3 regions of the Mesorhizobium sp. RCC_202 genome follow, and region 2 is predicted to be linked to each of the others. Evidence: predicted binding sites of a transcription regulator. Region 2 holds the regulator's gene; each other region holds the start of a gene.
The links. Region 2 encodes PhoB, which activates phosphate uptake and scavenging genes when phosphate is short. Its sites were predicted from a motif close to TGTCATNNANCTGTCAT; they were not measured.
Positions count from the first base shown of each region.

Region 1: AB6802_RS00075 (ceramide glucosyltransferase) is a predicted target of PhoB. The motif match lies at 3,867-3,883, and genes of this name have one in related genera.
Region 3: ppk2 (polyphosphate kinase 2) is a predicted target of PhoB. The motif match lies at 2,687-2,703, and genes of this name have one in related genera.

Region 1 is NZ_JBFUPO010000001.1:13,275-19,389, reverse strand. Features, by position in the region: gene AB6802_RS00095 (aspartate aminotransferase family protein) at 1-1,009, shown strand, start outside; gene argF (ornithine carbamoyltransferase) at 1,028-1,939, shown strand; gene AB6802_RS00085 (Hsp33 family molecular chaperone) at 2,180-3,187, shown strand; gene apaG (Co2+/Mg2+ efflux protein ApaG) at 3,376-3,768, opposite strand; gene AB6802_RS00075 (ceramide glucosyltransferase) at 3,982-5,127, shown strand; gene AB6802_RS00070 (O-succinylhomoserine sulfhydrylase) at 5,164-6,115, opposite strand, start outside.
Region 2 is NZ_JBFUPO010000022.1:24,107-35,036, reverse strand. Features, by position in the region: gene AB6802_RS29905 (sugar ABC transporter permease) at 1-938, opposite strand, end outside; gene xylF (D-xylose ABC transporter substrate-binding protein) at 1,084-2,124, opposite strand; gene AB6802_RS29895 (ROK family protein) at 2,392-3,627, shown strand; gene phoB (phosphate regulon transcriptional regulator PhoB) at 3,790-4,479, opposite strand; gene phoU (phosphate signaling complex protein PhoU) at 4,495-5,202, opposite strand; gene pstB (phosphate ABC transporter ATP-binding protein PstB) at 5,223-6,026, opposite strand; gene pstA (phosphate ABC transporter permease PstA) at 6,023-6,874, opposite strand; gene pstC (phosphate ABC transporter permease subunit PstC) at 6,878-7,861, opposite strand; gene pstS (phosphate ABC transporter substrate-binding protein PstS) at 7,927-8,982, opposite strand; gene AB6802_RS29860 (response regulator) at 9,477-10,930, opposite strand, start outside.
Region 3 is NZ_JBFUPO010000009.1:300,446-306,560, forward strand. Features, by position in the region: gene hemB (porphobilinogen synthase) at 1-676, shown strand, start outside; gene AB6802_RS21880 (dihydrofolate reductase family protein) at 827-1,474, shown strand; gene ppk2 (polyphosphate kinase 2) at 1,667-2,587, opposite strand; gene AB6802_RS21890 (aldo/keto reductase) at 2,853-3,896, shown strand; gene AB6802_RS21895 (glycosyl transferase family 90) at 3,906-4,877, opposite strand; gene AB6802_RS21900 (GntR family transcriptional regulator) at 5,000-5,665, opposite strand; gene AB6802_RS21905 (MFS transporter) at 5,782-6,115, shown strand, end outside.

The DNA.
Region 1 (6,115 bases), on a different contig from region 2:
GCATGTCTCCAATCTCTACGAGATTCCCGAGCAGCGTCGTCTGGGCGAGCGGCTGGTCAATGCCACCTTCGCCGACAAGGTGTTCTTCACCAATTCCGGCGCCGAGGCGCTGGAATGCGCCATCAAGACGGCCAGGCGCTATCATTTCGTCAAGGGCGAGCCCGAGCGCTTCCGCATCATCACCTTCGAGGGCGCGTTCCACGGCCGCACGTTGGCGACGATCGCCGCCGGCGGACAGTACAAATATCTCGAAGGCTTCGGCCCGAAGGTCGAGGGTTTCGATCAGGTGGCCTATGACGACATCGACGCCGCCGAGAAGGCGATCACGCCGGAGACCGCGGCGATCCTGATCGAGCCGGTGCAGGGCGAGGGTGGCATCCGTCCGGTGCCGACGCAGTCGTTGAAGCGGCTGCGCCAACTCTGCGACCAGCACGGTCTGCTTTTGATCTTCGACGAGGTCCAGTGCGGCATCGGCCGTACCGGCAAGCTGTTCGCGCATGAATGGACCGGCGTGACGCCCGACATCATGGCGATCGCCAAGGGCATTGGCGGCGGCTTCCCGATGGGCGCTTGCCTGGCCACCGACGAGGCCGTGATCGGTATGACCGCTGGCGTGCACGGCACCACCTTCGGCGGCAACCCGCTGGCTATGGCGGTCGGCAACGCGGTGCTCGATGTGGTGCTGGCCGAAGGCTTTCTCGAGGACGTGCAGCGCAAGGCGCTGCTTTTGAAGCAGGGCCTGGCCGGGGTTGCCGACGAATTTCCCGATGTCATCGAGGACATCAGGGGGATTGGCCTGATGCTCGGCCTGAAATGCGCCATGCCCAACACCAAGGTGAACATGGCGCTGCGCGACCAGCACCTGTTGGCGGTGCCTGCCGGCGACAATGTCATCCGCCTGCTGCCGCCGCTCACCGTCACCGACGAAGAAATCGGCGAGGCGCTGAAGCGCATCCGAGGTGGCGCCAAGGGCCTGACCGACGCGATCGCGGCCGAAGCCGCCAAGTAATTTCTGGAAACCCCGCCGATGAGTGTTCGCCACTTCACTGATCTATCCGCTGTTTCCGCGGGCGACCTGCGTGTCATGCTCGACGACGCGGTGGCGCGAAAGACCAGGCTCAAAGCCGGCGAGCGCTCGAAACCGCTCGAAGGCAAGGTGCTGGCCATGATCTTCGACAAGCCCTCGACGCGCACGCGCGTGTCCTTCGATGTCGGCATGCGCCAGCTCGGCGGCGAGACGATCATGCTGACCGGCACCGAGATGCAGCTCGGCCGCTCCGAAACCATCGCCGACACCGCCAAGGTGCTGTCGCGCTATGTCGATGCGATCATGATCCGCACCACCTCGCATGAGCGGCTGCTGGAGCTGACAGACAACGCCACCGTGCCGGTCATCAACGGGCTGACCGACGACACCCATCCGTGCCAGCTGATGGCCGACATCATGACCTTCGAAGAACATCGCGGTCCGGTGGCAGGCAAGACCTTCGCCTGGACCGGCGACGGCAACAACGTGCTGCATTCGCTGCTGGAGGCGTCGGCGCGGTTTCGGTTCGACGTCAATGTGGCGGTGCCGGAAGGCAGCGAGCCGTTCGAGAAATATGTCGACTGGTCGAAGGCCAATGGCGGCAAGGTCAGATTCTCCCGCTCGGCCGAAGAAGCCGTCGATCAGGCGGATTGCGTCGTCACCGACAGCTGGGTGTCGATGGGCCAGGAGCATCGCGCCCGCGGCCACAACGTCTTCCTGCCCTATCAAGTCAATGCGGCACTGATGGCCAAGGCCAAGCCCGACGCTTTGTTCATGCACTGCCTGCCGGCGCATCGCGGCGAGGAGGTCACCGACGAGGTGATCGATGGGCCGCATTCGGTGGTCTTCGACGAGGCCGAGAACAGGCTGCACGCCCAGAAAGCGGTACTGGCCTGGTGCCTGGGCGCTTGATCTGGCGCAATTCCAGGAAAAGTGTGAAACGGTTTTCCGTCCGGGATTGCGCAAAGACAAATAGCTGGAGGGGTCCGCTGCTTTCGTTAAGCAGTGAACCCCTCCAGCGCGACCGATACAGGGGATATCCCGACTTGATCCGGGGATATGTGATGCCTATTTGCGGGCCATCACGTAAATTGAACGCGCTTCGACGCATGCGGCCCGCGGGCCGGCATGGTTGCGCCCCGGAGTATTGTCATGTTGGAAACCCATACCTTGGCTGAGCACCATCAACCTCAACTCGGTGAATTCGGCTTCGCCGGCGACGATCATGTCGTGCCTTACGAGGTCGCGCCGCTCGACGTGCGCGGTCGCACCGTGCAGCTCGGGCCGATGCTCGACGCTATTTTGAGCCGCCACGATTACCCCGAACCGGTCGCCCGGCTTCTGGCCGAGGCCTGTGTGCTGACGGTTCTGCTTGGCACCTCGCTGAAGTTCGAGGGCAAGTTCATCCTGCAGACCCGCACCGACGGGCCGGTCGACATGCTGGTGGCGGATTTCTCCACGCCGCATGCGCTGCGCGCCTATGCACGCTTCGATGCCGACCGCCTGCAGGCGCTGATTGCCGCGGGAGAGACCTCCCAGCAGGCGCTGCTCGGTACCGGCGTGCTGGCGCTGACCATCGATCAGGGCGAACACACGCAGCGCTATCAGGGCATCGTTCAGCTCGACGGCGAGACGCTGGAAGACGCGGCGCGCACCTATTTCCGCCAGTCGGAACAGATCCCGACCGAGCTCAGGATGTCGGTCGCCAAGCTGGTGACGCCTGGTCCCGGCGGCGCGAGCGAGCAGTGGCGCGCCGGCGGTATCCTGGCGCAGTTCCTGCCGCAGGCGCCGGAGCGTATGCGGGTGCCGGATATTTCGGGCGGCGACGGCGATCCGCGCGACGTTACCGATCAGCCGGCCGACAATTCCTGGCAGGAATTGCTGGCGCTGCTCGGCACCATCGAGCCGACCGAGCTGATCGACCCGACGGTGGGCGCCGAACGGCTGCTCTATCGTCTGTTCCATGAGCACGGCGTGCGCGTCTTCCGTAGCGTGCCGGTCGCCGACCAGTGCTCCTGCTCGCGCGAGAAAATCAGCAGCATCCTCGCAGGATTTTCGGCTGAGGAGATCAAGGACTCGACCGAGGATGGCGGCATCCACGTCGCCTGTGAATTCTGCTCGACGCAGTACGATTTCGATCCGGCGGAATTCGCGAAGTGAGAAGCCTTTCCTTCTCCCCGTTTACGGGGAGAAGGTGCCCGAAGGGCGGATGAGGGGTAATGCGGCCTTCAGCGATCTAAAGGCGCATTGTCGCTTTGTCTGGAAGATAGTCTCCCAACGCTAGCGCCGCCCCTCATTGTCCTGCCGGACATTTCTCCCCGTGAAACGGGGAGAAAAAACGCTCTTGCCTAATTCACCGTTCGCCTTGTCCCGGGCAGGTCGAGCGAGAAAGCCGGAATGGCGATGTCGAACACCTCGCCGCGGCCGTTGCGCATCGTGTAATGGCCGACCATGATGCCGGACGGCGTCGAGAGCGGGCAGCCTGAGGTGTACTGATAGCTGTCGCCGGGATTGAGCTCCGGCTGGTCGCCGACGACACCGGCGCCGCGCACTTCCTCGACGCGACCTCGGCCATCGGTGATATGCCAGTAGCGCGACAGAAGCTGCACGAAATCGTCGGAGCGGTTGTCGATCGTCACCTGATAGCCCCAGACATAGCGGTTCTCGGACGGATCGGAGCGATCCTCCAGGTAGAACGGCCTGACCAGCACTTCGATGTTGCGCGTGACAGCGCGATACATGGGCTACTCCGGTTACCGCCGCGGGATATTTGCCGCACTTCGCGATTGTTACGCGAAATCACCCTGCCAGCTTCTTAAGCGCAGGTGCCGAAAAACAATGTCATTTAAGTGACACATGACAATGTTGGTGTGCACAAACTTTGTTGGGCGACTCGCGCGCTCTGTCGACTGATGAAACGGCCTCGCGGGGCCTTCGGGAGTGACCGGATCTCGATGGAACTCACTATCGCAGCCGCCCTAGCTTCGTCAGCCCTTCTTCTGTCCAACATCGCCAGCATCGTGCTTGCATCGTCGCGGCTGAAACCGCGGCGTGTCATTCCGCCGCCGGTCGGCGCGCGACCGCCTGTGTCGATCGTCGTGCCGTCGCGCGGCGTCGAGCCGTTCACCGAGGAAACCTTGGCTCGCGCCTTCTCGCTCGATTGGCCGCGCTACGAGCTGATCTTCTGCGTCGCCCATGCCGAAGACCCGGTGGTCAGGCTCGTCGATGCGGCGATCGAGCGCTACCCCGACGTTCCGGCGCGGCTCCTGGTCGGCGACGACAGGATCAGCGCCAATCCCAAGCTCAACAATTGCGTCAAGGGTTGGCAGGCGGCACGGCACAATTGGGTCATTCTCGCCGATTCCAACGTGCTGATGCCGAAGGACTATGTCCAGCATCTGATGGCGGCATGGCGCCCGGACACCGGCCTTGTCTGCTCGACGCCGGTCGGTTCGCGGCCGGACGGCTTCTGGGCCGAAGTCGAATGCGCGTTCCTCAACACGCTGCAGGCGCGCTGGCAATATGCCGGCGAGGCGCTCGGCCTCGGCTTTGCTCAGGGCAAGAGCATGCTGTGGAACAAGCCGATGCTCGATGCCAGCGGCGGCATCCACGCTTTGGCCGCCGAGATCGCTGAGGACGCCGCCGCCACAAAGCTGGTCAACGGGCTCGGCCTCAGGGTCAACCTTGTCGCATCGCCTTTCGAGCAACCGCTTGGCCTGCGCACGCTTGCCGAAATCTGGTCGCGCCAGACGCGTTGGGCGCGGCTGCGCCGGGTCACCTTCCCACTGTTCTTCGCGCCCGAGATATTCACCGGCGCCGCGATACCGTTGCTTTTTGCGCTGGTCGCGGCTGCCAGCGCCGGCGTCAGCCTGCCGACCACGGCGCTGTGCGTCCTGGTGATTGCCTATCTGCCGGAATGCCTGCTGGCCTGGTCCAAGGGCTGGTACCTGTCGCCGCGCAGCGTCACCGCAATGATCGTGCGCGACGCGATGCTCCCGGCGATCTGGGTGCGTGGTTGGCTGGGTGGCGCCGTTGAATGGCGTGGCAACGCCATGACCATCCGCACCGGGGAAATGACGGAGCTCGAGGAGATCGCCTGAACCACCTCAGGCAATCTCCAGCGACAGTTGTGAAGCTTACTTTGCCGCCTTCAGCGCCTGCGCGACGTCTTCGAGCAGGTCGTCCGTATCTTCCAGGCCAACCGAAAGCCTGAGCGTGCCCGGCCCGATGCCGAGCTCGGCGCGCGCCTCGTCGCTGAGGTTCTTGTGCGTCGTCGTCGCCGGATGGGTGATCAGGCTCTTGGCGTCGCCGAGGTTGTTGGAGATCAGCACAATGTCGAGCGCGTTCTGGAAGGCGAACGCGGCCTGCTTGCCGCCCTTGACGTCGAGGCAGATCAGCGTCGAGCCGCCCGTCATCTGCTTCTTGACGATATCGGCCTGCGGGTGATCGGCGCGGCCCGGATAGATGACGCGGGCGATCTGCGGCTGCCCGGCCAGGAAATCCGCGATTTTGCCGGCGCTTTCCGTCTGTTGGCGCACCCTGACCGGCAGCGTCTCCAACCCTTTCAGCAGCGTCCAGGCGTTGAAGGGCGACAGGCTCGGGCCGGTATGGCGGAAATAGTCGTGCAAATTCTCGTCGATCCACTTCTTGTCCGACAGGATGACGCCGCCGAGACAGCGCCCCTGGCCGTCGATGTGCTTGGTCGCCGAATAGACAACGATATGCGCGCCAAGCTGCAGCGGCTTCTGCTGCAAGGGTGTGGCAAAGACATTGTCGACGATCAGCCTGGCGCCGATCGAGTTGGCAAGCGAAGCGACAGCGGCGATGTCGACCACTTCCAATGTCGGATTGGTCGGGCTCTCCAGGAAGAACAGCTTGGTGTTCTTCTTGACGGCCTTTTCCCAGTTGGCGATGTCGGTGCCGTCGACCAGCGTCGCCTCGATGCCGTAGCGGGGCGCCAACGTTTCGACCACCCAGCGGCAGGAGCCGAACAGCGCCCGCGCCGCCACGATATGGTCGCCGGCCTTGGCGCTGCACAGAAGTGCCGCCGTCACCGCCGCCATGCCGGAAGCGGTTGCGCGCGCATCC
Region 2 (10,930 bases):
GTCATGATCAGTCCGACGGCGATCGCCATCAGCACCGGGATCGCGATGCCATGCGCGATGAACAGGCCGCCCTCGGGCACGGTGATGTTGTTGGCGGCGGCATAGCGGTTCACGATGCCGACCGGCCAGGGGTAGGAATTGGCGAGCCACACCGCGCCCATGATAACCGCGCAGGTGACCGCGCCGAGCAGCGTCTCGGCCCAGATCGGACGCAGCGGGAAGCGGAAACGCTTGCGCTGCACGCGGCCGTTGGACAGCGCGAACACCACGGCGAGGCAAGCGACGATGCCGACGACCCAGCTCCATGTTGCGCCGATCGATCCGGCCGGCCCGCCGCCCATCAGCTGGAATGTCGCATCGAGCGGCGCAACGGTCTGGCCGCTGGTGACCCACCACGCGGCGCCGCGCCAGATCAGCAGGCCGCCCAGCGTGACGATGAAAGCCGGCACTTCGAGATAGGCGATGATGAAACCCTGGAAGGCTCCGATCAGCAGCCCGAGCGCAAGGCCGATGAGCAGCGCCAGGACCCATATCCACGGATTGCCGAGTCCGAGCCCGACGAACCGGACCAGGAAATGCACTTGCGCAAAGCCCATGATCATGCCGATCACGCCTTCGGCGGAGCCGACGGACAGGTCGATGTTGCGCATGACGATGACCAGCACCATGCCCGACGCCATGATGGCGACGGCGGATGTCTGCACCGACAGGTTCCACAGATTGCGTGGCGTGAGAAAAGTGCGGCTGTCGAAATCGAGCGGATTGACGCCGAGGCGCAGGCTGGAAATGACATGCAGCCCGATCCAGATGATCAAAAGGGCACCGACCATGCCGAGCATGCGGGTGTCGATCTCGGTCGCCTTGAGGAACCGGGCAAGCATGCCGAGTTCCGACGCGCGCGCCGTGTCCGCCTGGGGGTTGGACGTCGTGTCGGTCATGATTTCCTCCCGCCGGCTTGCCCGTCTGACGCGGATGCCGGAACCGAGCCTAGAAGCTATCCGCGTGAAGCGGAAACACAAATCTTTGAGAAAACGCCGCGGCTTTCAGGCCGCGGCGCCAGGATTTGATCGAACGTCGGCAAACTTACTTGCAGGCCGCGACGCTGCCGGCGGCGACGCCCGCGCAGACTTCGTCCTTCTTGATCCAGCCGGCGTCGATGACGACGTTGAGATTGTCCTTGGTGATGGCGACCGGGGTCAGGAACAGCGACTTGACGGTGTTGCCGCCGGGCGTCGTGAAGTCCTTCACACCGGCGATGTCGGTCATCTTCTTGCCGCCGGCCAGCTGCGACGCGATCTCGGCGGCGTTCTTGCCGAGTTCGCGCGCGTCCTTCCACACCGACACGGTCTGCGTGCCGAGCGCGATGCGGTTCAGCGCGGCGTGGTCGCCATCCTGGCCCGAGACCGGCACGGTGCCGGCGAGACCCTGCGCCGTCAGCGCCGCGACGACGCCGCCGGCAGTGCCGTCATTGGCCGCGACGACCGCGTCGACCTTGTTGTCGTTGGCGGTCAGGAACTGTTCCATGTTCTTCTGCGCGTTGGCCGGCAGCCAGCCGTCCGTATAGGCTTCGCCGACATTCTTGATCTTGCCCGAGTCGATAGCCGCCTTCAGCACTTCCATCGAACCCGAGAACAGGAAGTCGGCGTTCGGGTCGGAGCCCGAGCCCTTGATGAAGACATAATTGCCTTCGGGCTTCGCCTTGAACACTTCGCGAGCCTGCATGCGGCCCACTTCCTTGTTGTCGAAGGTCAGGTAGAAGACGTCCTTGTTCTCGATCAGGCGGTCGTAGCCGACGACCGGAATGCCTTCGTCCAGAGCCTTCTGCACCGCCGGGCCGATGGCGGAGGCATCCTGCGCCAGGATGATCAGCGAGTTGGCACCCTGCGAGATCAGGCTTTCGACGTCGGTCAGCTGCTTGCCCGGATTGGACTGCGCGTCGGCCGAAATGTACTTGTCGCCGGCGGCTTCGATCGCTGCCTTCATCGCGGCTTCGTCGGTCTTCCAGCGCTCTTCCTGGAAGTTGGACCACGAAACGCCGATCACCTTGTCCTTCGCCTCGGCGACCGACGCCAGCGTCAGCGACATGGCGACACCCGCCAGAATGGCGGCTGTGAATTTCTTCATAATATCCTCCCTGCGCCGTGCGGCGCGACCAGACTAGCCCGAAGGCCGGCACAAAGGCCCTTTTTTTCGAGCCTCAAAAAAATACTGATGCAGCGATGAGGTGCTGTCAACAGCGATTCTGATGGGATCTGATGGCGCATGCTAATTTTTTCGAGGCCCGCAATAAATAATGACACGACTTCGCGCTTCTGCCACTATCCCTAGCGCGTCAACGACGGCCCATGGCATGATCACAAGGCCGCGATGACCGGGAGGATTGAGAGAACGATGTCGGTCGGGATCCGCCACGACGACCTGCGCCGGCGCAACCGCGCCATGGTGATCTCGGCTGTGCGCAGGGCCGGCCAGCCGTCACGAACCGAGATCGCCGCCACCACCGGGCTGAGCCACTCCACCATTTCGGCGATCTCCTCCGACCTGATCGGCGAAGGCATCCTGACCGAAAGCAAGGCCAGCGAAACCACATCGCTGAAACGCGGCCGGCCACAGATCGGCCTGGCGCTGAGCCCCGAGGCGGCGGCCGTGGTAACGGTGGTGCTGTCGCTGAATTTCCTCTCCGTCGCCGTCATCGACTATTCCGGCCATGTCGTTGCCGAGGAACAGCGGCGGGTCGACACGCTGACCATGCCGCGCGACGAGCTGGTCGGCGAATGCGTGGCAATCGTGCGGCGCAGGCTGGAAGACCCCGACCTTGATGTCGGCAGCGTCGCCCGCATCGCCATGGGCATTCAAGGCATCACCGATTCCCACGCCCGCGCCATGCTGTGGTCGCCGATCACGCCGCTGACCGACATTGCCTTTGCCGACATTCTGGAAAAGGAATTCGGCATTCCCGCGACCATGGAGAACGACTGCAACATGATGGCCATCGCCCTGCAGTGGCGTGACCCGGCCCGCTACCGCGACAATTTCATCGCTATCCTTTTATCGCATGGCATCGGCATGGGCTTGGTGCTGAAGGGTGAATTGTTCACCGGCACGCATTCCTCCGGCGGCGAGTTCGGCCACATGATCCACCGTCCCGGCGGCGCGCTCTGCCGCTGCGGCCGGCGCGGTTGCGTCGAAGCCTATGCCGGCAACTATGCCATCTGGCGCGCCGCCATGGGAGCGAGCGAAGACGCCGAGCCGACCGATGTCGGCGACCCCGAAATGCGGGCGCTCGCGGCAAAGGCGCGGCTCGAGGACGGTCCGGAACGTGAAGCCTACCGGCGCGCCGGCGAAGCGCTTGGCTTCGGTCTCGGCAGCCTGTTCGCGCTGATCGATCCGGCGCCTGTCGCCATGGTCGGCGTCAGCGCCGCCGCTTTCGACCTGATCGAGCCCGCCCTGCGTGAGACGATCGCCCAGACCGCCGGCGGCCAGCATTCCAGGTCGATTTCCTTCGACACCGAGCCCAACGAATTGCCGCTGATCCGCGAAGGCTGCGCCATGCGCGCGCTGACCTTCGTCGACCAGGAGATCTTCGCGCCGGGCGGGCAGGCGCGGGCAGGCAAGCACGTCGCATAGGGCGCGAGTGCAGGCGCGGGGATATGCTGAGATTCAGGTCAGGCCGAGTCGAGAATGGTAGGTTCCGAGAACCGGAACGGAGCGTACTTTAGGTACGTGAGTACCGGAAGCGCAGGAAGCTGCCATTCGCAGGCCGGCCTCACCTGAATATCAGCATATCCCCTAGTCTTCCCTGATCGCGTAGCCCGCCCCGCGTATGGTTCTAATGACGTCCGGCATGCGGCCATTGTTGACCGCCTTGCGCAGGCGGCCGACATGCACGTCGACCGTGCGTTCGTCGATGTAGATCGTCTCGCCCCAGACATTGTCGAGCAACTGGCTGCGCGAGAACACGCGGCCGGGGTGACGCATCATGAATTCGAGCAGCCGGAACTCGGTCGGCCCGAGCCGGATCTCGCTCTTCTTGCGATAGACGCGGTGCGATTCACGATCGAGCACGATGTCGCCGACCTTGAGCACGCTGGACAGCACTTCCGGCTTGGCGCGCCGCAGCAACGCCTTCACACGGGCCATGAATTCCGGCGTCGAGAACGGCTTGACCAGATAATCGTCGGCGCCGGTGGAGAGGCCCCGCACGCGGTCGCTTTCCTCGCCGCGCGCGGTCAGCATGATGATCGGCAGCCGCTCGGTCTCCGGCCGCATCCTGAGCCGGCGGCAAAGCTCGATGCCGGAAACCGCCGGCACCATCCAGTCGAGGACGAGCAGGTCTGGCACATTCTCTTGCAGGCGGATCTCGGCCTCGTCGCCGCGGCTCACCACCTCGACGTGATAACCTTCGGATTCGAGGTTGTAGCGGAGCAGCACCCCTAGCGGCTCCTCATCCTCCACCACCATGATGCGTGGCGCGATCATTGGGTAACCTTTTCGTCAGGCCGCCGGTGCTGGCATCGCCGTCTCGTCCTGCTTCGGACGGTTGGCGGGCAATTGCGTGCCGGTCAGGACATAATAAGCGTTTTCGGCGATGTTGGTCACGTGGTCGCCGATACGCTCCAGGTTCTTGGCGCAGAACAAGAGGTGCGTGCAAGCGGTGATGTTGCGCGGATCTTCCATCATATAGGTCAGGAGCTCGCGGAAGACGGAGGTGTATTTGACGTCGATGCGCTCGTCGTCGTTGCGAAGCTTGGCGAGCGCAGTGGCATCGCCAGCCGTATATTCCTGGATAACGGCCTGGACCTGGATCAGCACCATCTGCGCCATGCCGTCGATCGAATGCGAGAGGTCGCGTGGCGCGGCGCTGACGCCGACGGAGCCGACTCGCTTGGCGATGTTCTTGGCGAGATCGCCGATGCGCTCGAGGTCGCCGGCCATGCGGATAGCGCCGACAACGCTGCGCAGGTCGTCGGCCATCGGCTGGCGCTTGGCAATCAGCGTTATGGCGCGGTCGTCCAGTTCGCGCTGCCGCGCGTCCATGATCGCATCGTCGGAGACGACACGCTGCGCCATCGCGTTGTCGGATTCAAGCAGGGCCCTGGTCGAAGCACCGACCATGGAACCGGCAAGATCGCCCATATCGATGATCAGCCGGCTTATCTGCCTCAGATCCTCGTCGAAGGAAGCGACGGTATGTTCGGCCATAATGATGTCCTCGTATGAACTCAGCCGAAGCGGCCGGTGATGTAATCCTGCGTGCGCTTCTCACGCGGCGAGGTGAAGATCTTCTCGGTACGGTCGAACTCGATCAGCTCGCCCAGATACATGAACGCCGTCTGCCGCGACACGCGCGCCGCCTGCTGCATGTTGTGGGTGACGATGACGATCGTATACTCGGCCTGCAACTCGTCGATCAGTTCCTCGATCTTGGCGGTCGACAGCGGGTCGAGCGCCGAGGCCGGCTCGTCGAGCAGGATGACCTCGGGCTTCACCGCCACCGTGCGGGCGATGCACAGGCGCTGCTGCTGGCCGCCGGAGAGGCTGAGGCCGCTCGCGTTGAGCTTGTCCTTGACCTCGTTCCACAGCGCCGCGCGCTTCAGCGCCAGCTCGACGCGGTTGTCCATCTCGGCCTTGCTGATCTTCTCATACAGCCTGACGCCGAAGGCGATGTTCTCATAGATCGACATGGGGAACGGCGTCGGTTTCTGGAACACCATGCCGATCTTGGTGCGAAGCAGGTTCAAGTCCTGCGAGCGATCGAGGATGTTCTTGCCGTCGAGCAGCACCTGCCCTTCCGCGCTCTGCTTCGGATAGAGCTCGTAGATGCGGTTCAAGACGCGCAGCAGCGTCGACTTGCCGCAGCCCGACGGGCCGATGAAGGCGGTGACGCTGCGCTCGGGCAACGACAGGTTGATGTTCTTCAGCGCCTTCGACTGGCCATAGTAGAAGTTGAGGTCCTTGACCTCGATCTTGGCCTTCTCGACGGTCGTGTCGACTGCGTTCAGATCGGTGGACAACATCGGTTTCATCTGTCCTCTCTGCGTCCGGTCAGGCTGCGGGCAACAATGCTCAGCGCGAGAACCGTCAGGGTGATTATGAGTGCGCCCGTCCAGGCCAGTTGCTGCCATTCCTCATAGGGGCTGAGCGCGAACTGGAAGATGGTCACCGGCAGGCTGGCCATCGGGGCATTGAGATTGCTCGACCAGAACTGGTTGTTGAGCGCGGTGAAGAGCAGGGGTGCTGTCTCGCCGGAGATGCGGGCGATCGCCAGCAGGATGCCGGTGACGATACCCGACATTGCCGCGCGATAGGCGACCGAGCGGATGACCACCCAGCGCGGCGCGCCGATGGCGGTGCCTGCCTCGCGCAGCGCGTTGGGCACAAGGTTCAGCATGTCCTCGGTGGTGCGCACCACGACGGGGATCACCAGGATCGACAGCGCGACGGCGCCGGCGATCGCCGAGAAATGGCCCATCGGCCGCACCATCAGCTCATAGACGAACAGGCCGACGATGATCGAAGGCGCCGACAAAAGGATGTCGTTGATGAAACGCACCACGGTGGTCAGCTTCGAGAACCGCCCATACTCGGCCATGTAGGTGCCGGCCAGAACGCCGATCGGCGTGCCGACGAGAATGCCGATGATGGTCATCACGATGCTGCCGTAGATGGCGTTGAGCAGGCCGCCGGCATCGCCGGGCGGCGGTGTCATCTCGGTGAACACCGCCAGCGATACGCCGGACAGGCCCTTGTAGAGCAGCGCGCCGAGGATCAGCGCCAGCCAGGCGAGACCGATGCCGGCGGCGATGACGCACAGCGCCATCATCACGCCGTTCCTGCGCTTGCGGCTCTGGTGGAGGGACGAGGCTGTCGACATGGATCAGGCTCCCGCGCGGCTATCGATACGCAGCAGCATGTAGCGTGCGATGGCAAGGATGACGAAGGTGATGAGGAAGAGGAGAAGGCCGAGCGCCACCAGCGACGAGGTGTAGAGGTCGCCGACAGCTTCGGTGAATTCGTTGGCGATGGTCGCCGAGATGGTCGTTGCCGGCGCAAACAGCGAGGCGCTGATGCGGTGCGCATTGCCGATGACAAAGGTGACAGCCATGGTTTCGCCGAGCGCGCGGCCGAGGCCGAGCATGACGCCGCCCATGATGCCGACGCGGGTATAGGGAATAACCACGCGCCGCGTCACTTCCCAGGTCGTGCAGCCGATGCCATAGGCCGATTCCTTGAGAACCGCCGGCACCGTGTCGAACACGTCCTTGGTGATCGAGGTGATGAAGGGCAGCACCATGATGGCCAGGATAAGCGAGGACGTCAGCAGGCCGATGCCGTAAGGCGGACCGGCAAACAGGCTGTTGAGGCCGGGAACGCCGTGGAACAGCCAGATGATAAAGGGCTGCACCGTCGTCTGCAGGAACGGCGCCAGCACGAACAGGCCCCAGATGCCGTAGATGATCGAGGGAATACCGGCCAGCAGTTCCACCGCCATGCCGATCGGGCGCCGCAGCGGACGTGGGCAAAGTTCGGTGAGAAAAATGGCGATGCCGATGCCGAGCGGCACTGCGACGATGATGGCGATCGCCGACGTGACGATGGTGCCGTAGATAGGCGCGAGCGCGCCGAATTTCTCCGTGACCGGGTTCCAGGACTCCGAGGTCACGAAGGAGAAGCCGAAAGTGGAAAGCGCCGGCCACGAGCCGGCAACCAGCGACACGGCGACGCCGCCGAGCAGCACCAGGACCAGTATCGCTGCGGCCTTGGTCAACCCGCTGAAGATCGCATCGGTGAGGGCGAAGCGCCTGACCGTGGCATCGCGCGAACCGCGGCCGGCCGGCATGGCTTCCTGGACAGCACTCATGTCAAGTCTGCTCTTTGGCTCGAGGAGGAAAGGAGCGCCGCGGGTACGGCGCTCCTTCGATGGTCTTACTCGCCAGCGTAGACGGGCTTGCCGTCGGCCTGGATGTCGGCCTTCCACGAGGTCTTGATCAGATCGACAACGCTGTCGGGGATCGACACATAGTCGAGCGCCTTGGCGGTTTCCTTGCCGTCCTTGTAGGCCCAGGCGAAGAACTTAAGTGCCTCGCCGGTGGCGGCGGCGTCATCCGGGGTCTTATGGATCAGCACCCAGGTCGAGGCGGCGATCGGCCAGGTGGTGTCGCCGGGCTCGTTGGTGATGATGACGTTGAAGTTCTTGGCATTCTTGAAATCGGCATTCGAAGCAGCCGCGCCAAACGACTCGAGCGACGGCTCGACCACCTTGCCGGCGGCATTCACCAGCTTGGAGTAGGAAAGGCTGTTCTGCTTGGCGTAGGCGTATTCGACGTAGCCGATGCCGCCGTCGGTCTGCTTGACGGTGTTGGCGACGCCTTCCGAACCCTTGGCGCCGACGCCCGTGGGCCATTCGACGGCGGTGTCCGAACCGACCTTGTCCTTCCAGTCCGGCGAGAGCTTCACCAGATAGTTGGTGAAGTTGAAGGTGGTGCCCGAGCCATCCGAACGGTGGACGACGGCAATCGCGGTCGACGGCAGGGTGAGGTTCGGGTTCAGCGCCTTGATCGCGGCGTCATCCCAGGTGGTGATGGCGCCGAGATAGATCTGGGCCAGCGTCTTGCCGTCGAGCACGAGTTCGCCCGGCTTCACGCCCTGGAGGTTGACGATCGGCACGATGCCGCCCATCACCATCGGGAACTGCACGAGGCCGTTCTTTTCGAGGTCGGCGTCGGACATCGGCTTGTCGGTGGCGCCGAAGGTCACGGTCTTGGCTATGACCTGCTTGATGCCGCCGCCGGAGCCGATCGACTGATAGTTGAGGCCGGTGCCGGTGTCCTTCTTGTAGGTGTCGGCCCATTTGGCGAACACCGGATAGATGAAGGTCGAGCCGGCGCCGGAAAGATCAGCGGCCATGGCCGCGGTGAGCGTAACGGTGGATGCCGCAGCCATTGCAATCGCAACGGCCGCCGAGCGGATGAAATGTCTCATATGGCCTGCTCCTGTTCGGAAGATGGTCTCTCGGCACCATTTCTGTCGGCGCCCGGGAGGGGCATAGCCTTCGATTATAACAGTCGCATGACAGTTTCATGTCAGCCCGGTAACGGCTGGACAGGCCTGTCCGAACAAGCCTTTCGCGGCCTTTGACGGGCGGCGGGAGTTTGTCGCCGGAATCAGCGACTTGTCTGACTTTTGGGCCAAAATTTATCCCGGCGGCCTGGTTGCGGCCGCCGGGAAATAAAATCCGGACGAGAGTGCGTTGCCTGAATGCCAGAGCGGATCATGGCATGGCCATCGCCGAAAACAGGTCCGTTGGGGTAGATTTGACGCTGTTTCTTGTTTGGCGGTCGCTGCCCCCGCCCGTAACCGAAGGGCGGAATCAATTACGACCATTGTCCGGACTTGGCGCATGTTTGATATGGTGCGATCGCACCATACGTATACGTCAACTTCGAGTGCAACGCCGACCTTTAAAAAGCATCCTGTCAGCCGGCGTTGCGCCGGATTTCGGCGTCCGTGCCCAACCAGCGCTCGAGCTTTTCGAGCAGTGCCCGCGGGCTGATCGGCTTCGGCAGGTAATCGTCCATGCCGGCCTCGATACAGCGTTCGCGGTCGCCTTTCAGCGCATGCGCGGTGACGCCGACGATCGGCACATGGGTGCCCATCTCCTCTTCCAGCCGGCGAATGGCGCCCGTCGCCTCCAATCCGTTCATTTCCGGCATCGACACATCCATCAGGATCATGCGCGGATTGAGCTTGCCGAAGGCATCGAGCGCCTTGCGGCCATTGCCGACGATTTCGAAGCGGTAGCCGGTCTCGCCGAGGATCTGGGTGAACACCAGCTGGTTCACTTCGTTGTCCTCGGCAACGAGGATGTCGAGCCCGCGCTCGTCACCGGCCGGCCTTGGGCGCGCGCGCGCCGGCGGCGGCTGCAGCATGGCGCGATCCGAGACTGAGGACCGGACGGCCGGCGCCGCCACGCCGGCATCGGCGCTGACGGTCACCGGCGGCTGAACCGCCGCGCTGTGACGGTGGCGCTGGATGGTGGCGACCAGCGTCTCGAGCAGGATGGAGGAGCGCGCCGGCTTGATCAGCTGCGCGTCGATGCCGAGGTCGCGATAGCCGGTGTTGGAGAGCGACTGGTCGACCGACGTCAGCATGATGATCGGGGTATGCGCCAGGCCCGCCGTGTTGCGCACGATGCGCGCCATCTCGGCCCCGGTCATGCCGGGCATCTGATAGTCGAGAACCACACAATCGACCGGCACGCCATAGGCGGCGGCGGCAATCAGCACCTTCAACCCTTCGGCGCCGCTTTCGGCCGCGCAGGAATCGAACGTCCACGACGCCATCTGCTCGCTCAGGATCGAGCGGTTGACCGCATTGTCGTCGACGATCAGCACACGCGCGCCGGTGACGTCGACCGGCATGATGCGCTGTCCGCCCTGTTCGGCCTTGGGCAGCGTCACGCTGAACCAGAAGGTAGAGCCTTTGCCCTCGGCGCTGTCGACACCGATCTCGCCCTTCATCAGCTCGACCAGCCGCGAGGTGATGGCCAGGCCGAGCCCGGTGCCTTCGTGGCGTCTTGTCGAAGAGGTGTCGACCTGGCTGAACTTCTCGAACACCAGCTTCAGCTTCTCTTCCGCAATGCCGATGCCTGTGTCGGTCACCGAAATGGTGAGCCTGGTGCCCGCGGGGACCCGCTCGCCGGTGACGTCGACCAGGACGTGGCCTTCATCGGTGAATTTCACCGCATTGCCGAGCAGGTTGGTGACGATCTGCCTTATGCGGCCGACGTCGCCGACGAACTGACCGTCGAGCCCCGGCTGCACGCGCACGATGAGCTCGAGATCCTTTTCCTTGGCGCGCGTCGACACCAGGGTCGCCACGTCCTCGATCGCCTCGGCGAGGTTGAAGGGCGCCGGGTCGAGCACGAGCT
Region 3 (6,115 bases), on a different contig from region 2:
CGCCACCCGCGCCATCAAGGCCGCGGTGCCGGAGATCGGCATCATCACCGATGCCGCGCTCGACCCGTTCACCAGCCACGGCCATGACGGGATTTTGCGCGACGGCATCATCGTCAACGACGAGACGGTCGAGCAGGTCACCGCCGCGGCCGTCATCCAGGCGGCGGCCGGCGCCGACATCATCGCCCCGTCGGACATGATGGATGGCCGCATCGGCGCCATCCGCGACGCGCTCGACGCCAACGGTTTCCAGGACGTGGCGATCATGTCCTATGCGACGAAATTCGCCTCGGCCTTCTACGGCCCCTATCGCGAGGCGGTCGGCACCGCCGGCCTGCTCAAGGGCGACAAGAAGACCTACTATATCGACCACGCCAATTCCGACGAGGCCGTGCGCGAGGCCGAACAGGACATTGCCGAGGGCGCCGACATGCTGATGGTGAAGCCCGGCCTGCCCTATCTCGACATCATCCGCCGCCTGAAGGACGAGCTGCAGATGCCGACCTTCGCCTACCAGGTGTCGGGCGAGTACTCGATGATCAAGGCAGCCGCGGCCAATGGCTGGATCGACGGCGAAAAGGCAATGCTGGAATCGCTGCTTGCCCTGAAGCGCGCCGGTTGCGACGGCGTGCTTACCTATTTCGCGCCGACGGTGGCGGAGATGCTGAGGGGGTAGACCTAACCCAACCTCAGCGAAAGCCGCCATCGGACTTGGTGTCAGGAGCCTTCCGTAGCGTGCAGCGGAATGCGGAAAACTGATTGTTTTCCGCAATCAGTTAAACTAGACGGCCACTGATTGCAGATTACATCTGTTCAGGAGGCAATGATGTCCAAGCTGCGTGTCAACGCATTCACCTTGTCGCTCGACGGCTATGGCGCCGGTCCGGACCAGACCCTCGAACATCCGCTCGGCATCGGCGGCGAAAATCTGCATAAATGGATGATCGGCACTCGCACTTTTCGCCAGATGGTGATCGGCAAGGACGGCGGCACTACCGACACCGACGACAACTTTGCGGCGCGCAGCTTCGAGAATGTCGGTGCCTGGATTCTTGGGCGCAACATGTTCGCCCCGAGCCGCGGCGACTGGCCGGACGACGGCTGGAAAGGCTGGTGGGGCGCCAACCCGCCCTATCACGTGCCAACGTTCATACTCACCCAGTACAAGCGCGATCCGATCGTCATGGAAGGCGGCACGACTTTCTACTTCGTCACCGACGGCATCCATTCGGCGCTCGAGCAGGCGAAAGCCGCGGCCGGCGACAAGGATGTGCGGGTGGGTGGCGGCGTTTCGACGGTCCGGCAATATCTGCAGGAGAAGCTCATCGACGAGATGCACCTGGCGATCTCGCCGGTCCTGCTCGGCTCGGGCGAACATCTTTTCGCCGGCCTCGATATGCCGAAGCTCGGCTATCGCTGCACAGGGCAGATCGCGACGGCCGATGCGACGCATGTGATGATCGGGCGGGGGTAATTACAGCGTTTTCTCCCCGTCACTATACGGGGAGAAATGCCCGGCAGGGCAATGAGGGGCAGCGCTGCCGGTTGGAGACTGGCGAAAGCTACCAATTGGCGGCGAACTAAGGCTCAATTGCCAACGCCGGCGCCGCCCCTCATCAGCCCTTCGGGCACCTTCTCCCCGTGAACGGGGAGAAGGAAAAGTCGCTCAATACTTCTCCGGCACGTACAGCTCGCGCGGCAGCACCTGGCGCTCGTATTGCGGATTGAAGACGCGTTCCGGCAGCGTGATTTCCTCGTGCGGCACCTCTTCGTAAGGCAGTTGCTGCAACAGGTGGGCCATGCAGTTCAGTCGGGCCCGTTTCTTGTCGTTGCCCTCGACGATGAACCATGGTGCCTCGGGAATGTTGGTGCGGGCAAAAGTCTCCTCCTTGGCCTTGGTGTACTGTTCCCAGCGCACCCGCGACTGCAGGTCCATCGGCGACAGCTTCCACTGCTTCATCGGATCGTGGATGCGCATCAGGAAGCGCATCTGCTGCTCCTCGTCGGTGATCGAGAACCAGTATTTCACCAGCGTGATGCCGGAGCGCACCAGCATGCGCTCGAACTCGGGCACGTCGTGGAAGAACTCATCGACCTGATCGGCGTTGGCGAAACCCATCACGCGCTCGACGCCGGAGCGGTTGTACCAGGAGCGGTCGAACAGCACGATCTCGCCGCCGGCCGGCAGATGCGGCACATAGCGCTGGAAATACCATTGCGACTTCTCGCGCTCGGTCGGCGCCGGCAGCGCCACGACACGGGCGATGCGCGGGTTGAGGCGCTGGGTGATGCGCTTGATGACGCCGCCCTTGCCGGCGGAGTCGCGGCCCTCGAAGATCACCACCAGCTTCTTCTTGTGATAGGCGACCCAGGATTGCAGCTTGATCAATTCCGACTGCAGCCTGAGCAGCTCGCGGAAATAGGTCATGCGGTCCATGGAGGGCGGATGCGACTTCTTGTAGATCTTGGAAATCTCGAGGGAGAGCGCGGGCTCGGAAAGCTCGAGCTCATAGTCCTCGTCAAGCGTGTCCTCGAGCTCGGCTTCCAGCCAGTCCTTAGCCCCGGAATTCGGTTTCACTTCGTTCATCGCGTTGCTCCGCCTACCTGTTAGCCGCCTTCATTACGGGTGCCACACCAGCAAGGCCGGACACGCAACTCCGTAAGCCGACTGAGATACAGACGCGCAATGACGGTTTTATTGCAAGCCTGTGGTATTCGGCCCAGATTGCTGACTGTGATCGACCCGTATCGATAGCGGGGCGACAAACCGCGGGAATTGTCCTACAAATCCCCTCGCCTCTTTGCCGGCGCCCGCCACGGCGCCTCTCCAAAATGAAATCGCGAGGACTGACATGGAATACCGCACGCTGGGCCGTTCCGGCTTGAAAATTTCGACATTGACGCTCGGCACCATGACCTTCGGCGGCAGCGGACCGTTCGCCGCCGTCGGCAACTCGGATCTTTCGGAAGCCAGGCGCATCATCGACACCTGCATAGACGCCGGCATCAACCTCATCGACACCGCCAATGTCTATTCCAACGGGTTGTCGGAGGAGATCATCGGCGAGGCGCTGGCCGGCAAGCGCCCGAACGACGTGCTCATCGCCTCGAAGGCGCGCATGCGGATCGGCACCGGACCCAATGATGAAGGCCTGTCGCGCCACCATCTGATCCGCGAATGCGAGAAAAGCCTGAAGCGGCTGAAGACCGACGTCATCGACATCTATTTCCTGCACGAATGGGACGGTACGACACCGCTGGAGGAAACTATTGCAGCGCTCGACACGCTGGTTGCCCAGGGCAAGGTCCGCTATGTCGGCTGCTCCAACTATTCGGGATGGCAGGTGATGAAGGCGCTGGGCATCAGCGACGCCCAACACCAGCCGCGCTTCGTCACCCAGCAGATCCATTACACGCTGGAAGCGCGCGAAGCCGAATACGAGCTTTTGCCGATCTCGGTCGATCAGGGCCTCGGCGTGCTGGTCTGGAGCCCGCTGGCCGGCGGCCTGCTCTCCGGCAAGTATCGTCGCGACAGCCCGACCGCGCGCCAGATTGGCGGCTGGTCGGAACCGCCGATCCGCGACGAGGATCGTCTGTGGCGGATCGTCGATGTGCTGGTCGAAATCGGCAAGGCACGCGGCGTGTCGGCCGCGCAAGTGGCGCTTGCCTGGCTGCTAGGCCGCCCGGCGGTCTCGTCGCTGGTGATCGGCGCCCGCAACGAGGCCCAGCTCAAGGACAATCTCGCCGCGGCAAGCCTGACGCTCTCGCTCGACGAGCGCCTGCGTCTCGATGCCGTCAGCCGGCCGCCGGTGCTTTATCCCTACTGGCACCAGCAGTTCACGGCCAGGGATCGTTTCAGCCCCGCCGATCTGGTGCTCGACCGCAGCGATATTTAATCGCGCGGTTTACCCGGCGATGTAGCGCCAGACTTCCGGGTCGGGCTCGATCTGGCCGCTGAGCACGAAATATTTGTAGAGGACGAGCAGCGAGATCGCCTGCTCGTCCCGTTCGTTGCCGAATTGCCGGCAATAGGCGTTGGCCGCGGCGGTGATGCGTTGCGCCTCCGCCGGATGTTTTTCGAAATAGGCCACCTTGTCCGCCAGGTCGGAGAAATCCGGCGCCAGCGGCACGTAATGTACGTTGGGCTCGATCCGCGCTTCCTCGAACCAGGTCTCGTAGGTCGGCGGCGGCATGAGGCAGAGCGAGTTCGAGCTCATGATCCATTTGAGGTTGGTCGCGACATCATTGCCTTCGAGCGACACGATGTAGCGGTAGCGCCGCTGCTCATCGATACTGAGGAATGGTTTACGGTACTGGTCAGGCGCATCGGGCTTCGGCGAACCGGCATCGACGATCGGCAGACTTCCCACCGCTTCCATGAAACGCATGCGGATCGGGTTGTTGAAATGACCGCGCCAGACCGCCATCGAACGCTTGGCGGCGAAAGGCTGGCTGTCTGGCGGCATGTGGAAATGACGAAACTTGTTGAGCTTCATCAACACGCCGTTCTCGTTGCCTTCGACAATCGGCCGGTCCTTGACGATCCTCGGGATCTCCGGAACGCCGACGACGTCACCGAATTCGAGATCGATCCGCAGGCCGGGATCGAAGTAGCGGGCAAATTCCTTGAGGTCGTAATAATACATCGAGGCCGAGAACGGCACCTTGCCGGCGGGGATGGCAGCCGGGCTCGGGACGAAGGACGTCGTCAGCTTGTTATAGTAGTTCAACCGTTTGCGAACCGTCTCGCCCGAGAGCCTGGCCTGCTCAAGCCGCACGGCCAGACGGCTGCGGAACATGGCCTGAGGGGCAGCGTCGCGCGCGGCATTGCGCGCATAGTAAAACAGTTTTGCTGCAGTGCGTGAAATGGTGGCCATGCGTGCGGTTCAACACAAACGGTCGACGGCTGTTAGCGCCGGTCTCCATCCCTCCTACAGCATTGTGTCGCTCATGTTGCAAGCCCGCTAACGCCGCAGGCTTCGTGATGTCGGTCTTATCCTCAGGCCGCAACCACGGCAAAACCCCTGGCGCGCAGGCTGCGGCGATCATCGCGCAACGAGGTGACGAGGCGATCGCGGCTGCCGGAAATATGCGCCGATAGCAGTCTTGCCGCCGCATCGGCATCACCAGCTCGGACGGCAGCGAGGATGGCGTGGTGCTGCGCCCAGGCGCGGCTGAGCGCCGCTTCGTCGCGCACCTCCAACCAGCGGGCGCGCGACAGCCTGGTCATCGCGTCGCGCACGGCGCGCAACAGGAAGTCGTTGCCGGAAAGCCTGGCCAGCTCGATGTGGAAATCCATGCCGACGCGGTGCCATTCTTCGCGCGGCGTCTCGGCATCGCAAGAATCCAGCATGGCAGCGATCACGTCGACGCCGCTGCGGTCCTCGAGCACCGCCGTCAGCCTGACCGCCGCAACCTCGACCGCCTCGCGATAAACGGCGATCTGCGCGAGCTCGGAGAGATTGATCGGCGCCGCCGTCCAGCCGCGCCCATCCCGGCCAACCAGCCCTTCGGTTTCCAAACGCATCAGGGCAGCCCGCACAGGCGTGCGCGAGGCGCCGAATTGGCTTTCGATCCAGCGTTCGGTCAGCCTTTCGCCCGGACCGATCTCCAACCCGAGGATCATTTCGCGAAGCTGCTTTTCGACACTTAGCATCTGCGACATTGTCGTCCTGCTTTCCAGAGCCGCATTGACAGGGCCCGGCTTGAGGTTCATGACGGATACCAAGTTGGTATACCAAAATGGTATGCACAACAACCCGGATACCCGGCAGGCGTGACATGACCGAGCAAGCTTCCGAACAGAGCGGCTACAATATCCATTGGCGGCGCAACCTTGCCGTCTGCTTCGCCGGCTCGTTCAGCACGCTTATCGCCATGACGCTGCTGCTGCCGTTCCTGCCGCTTTACGTCGAGCAGCTCCGTGCCGAAGGCCATGCGGCAATCGTGCAGTGGTCGGGCATAGCCTATGGCGCGACCTTTTTTGCCGCGGCGCTGGTCGCCCCTTTATGGGGACGGCTCGGCGACCGCTACGGGCGCAAGGTCATGCTGGTGCGCGCCTCGTTCGGAATGGCGATCTGCATGTCGCTGACCGGCATGGTGCAGAGTGTATTGC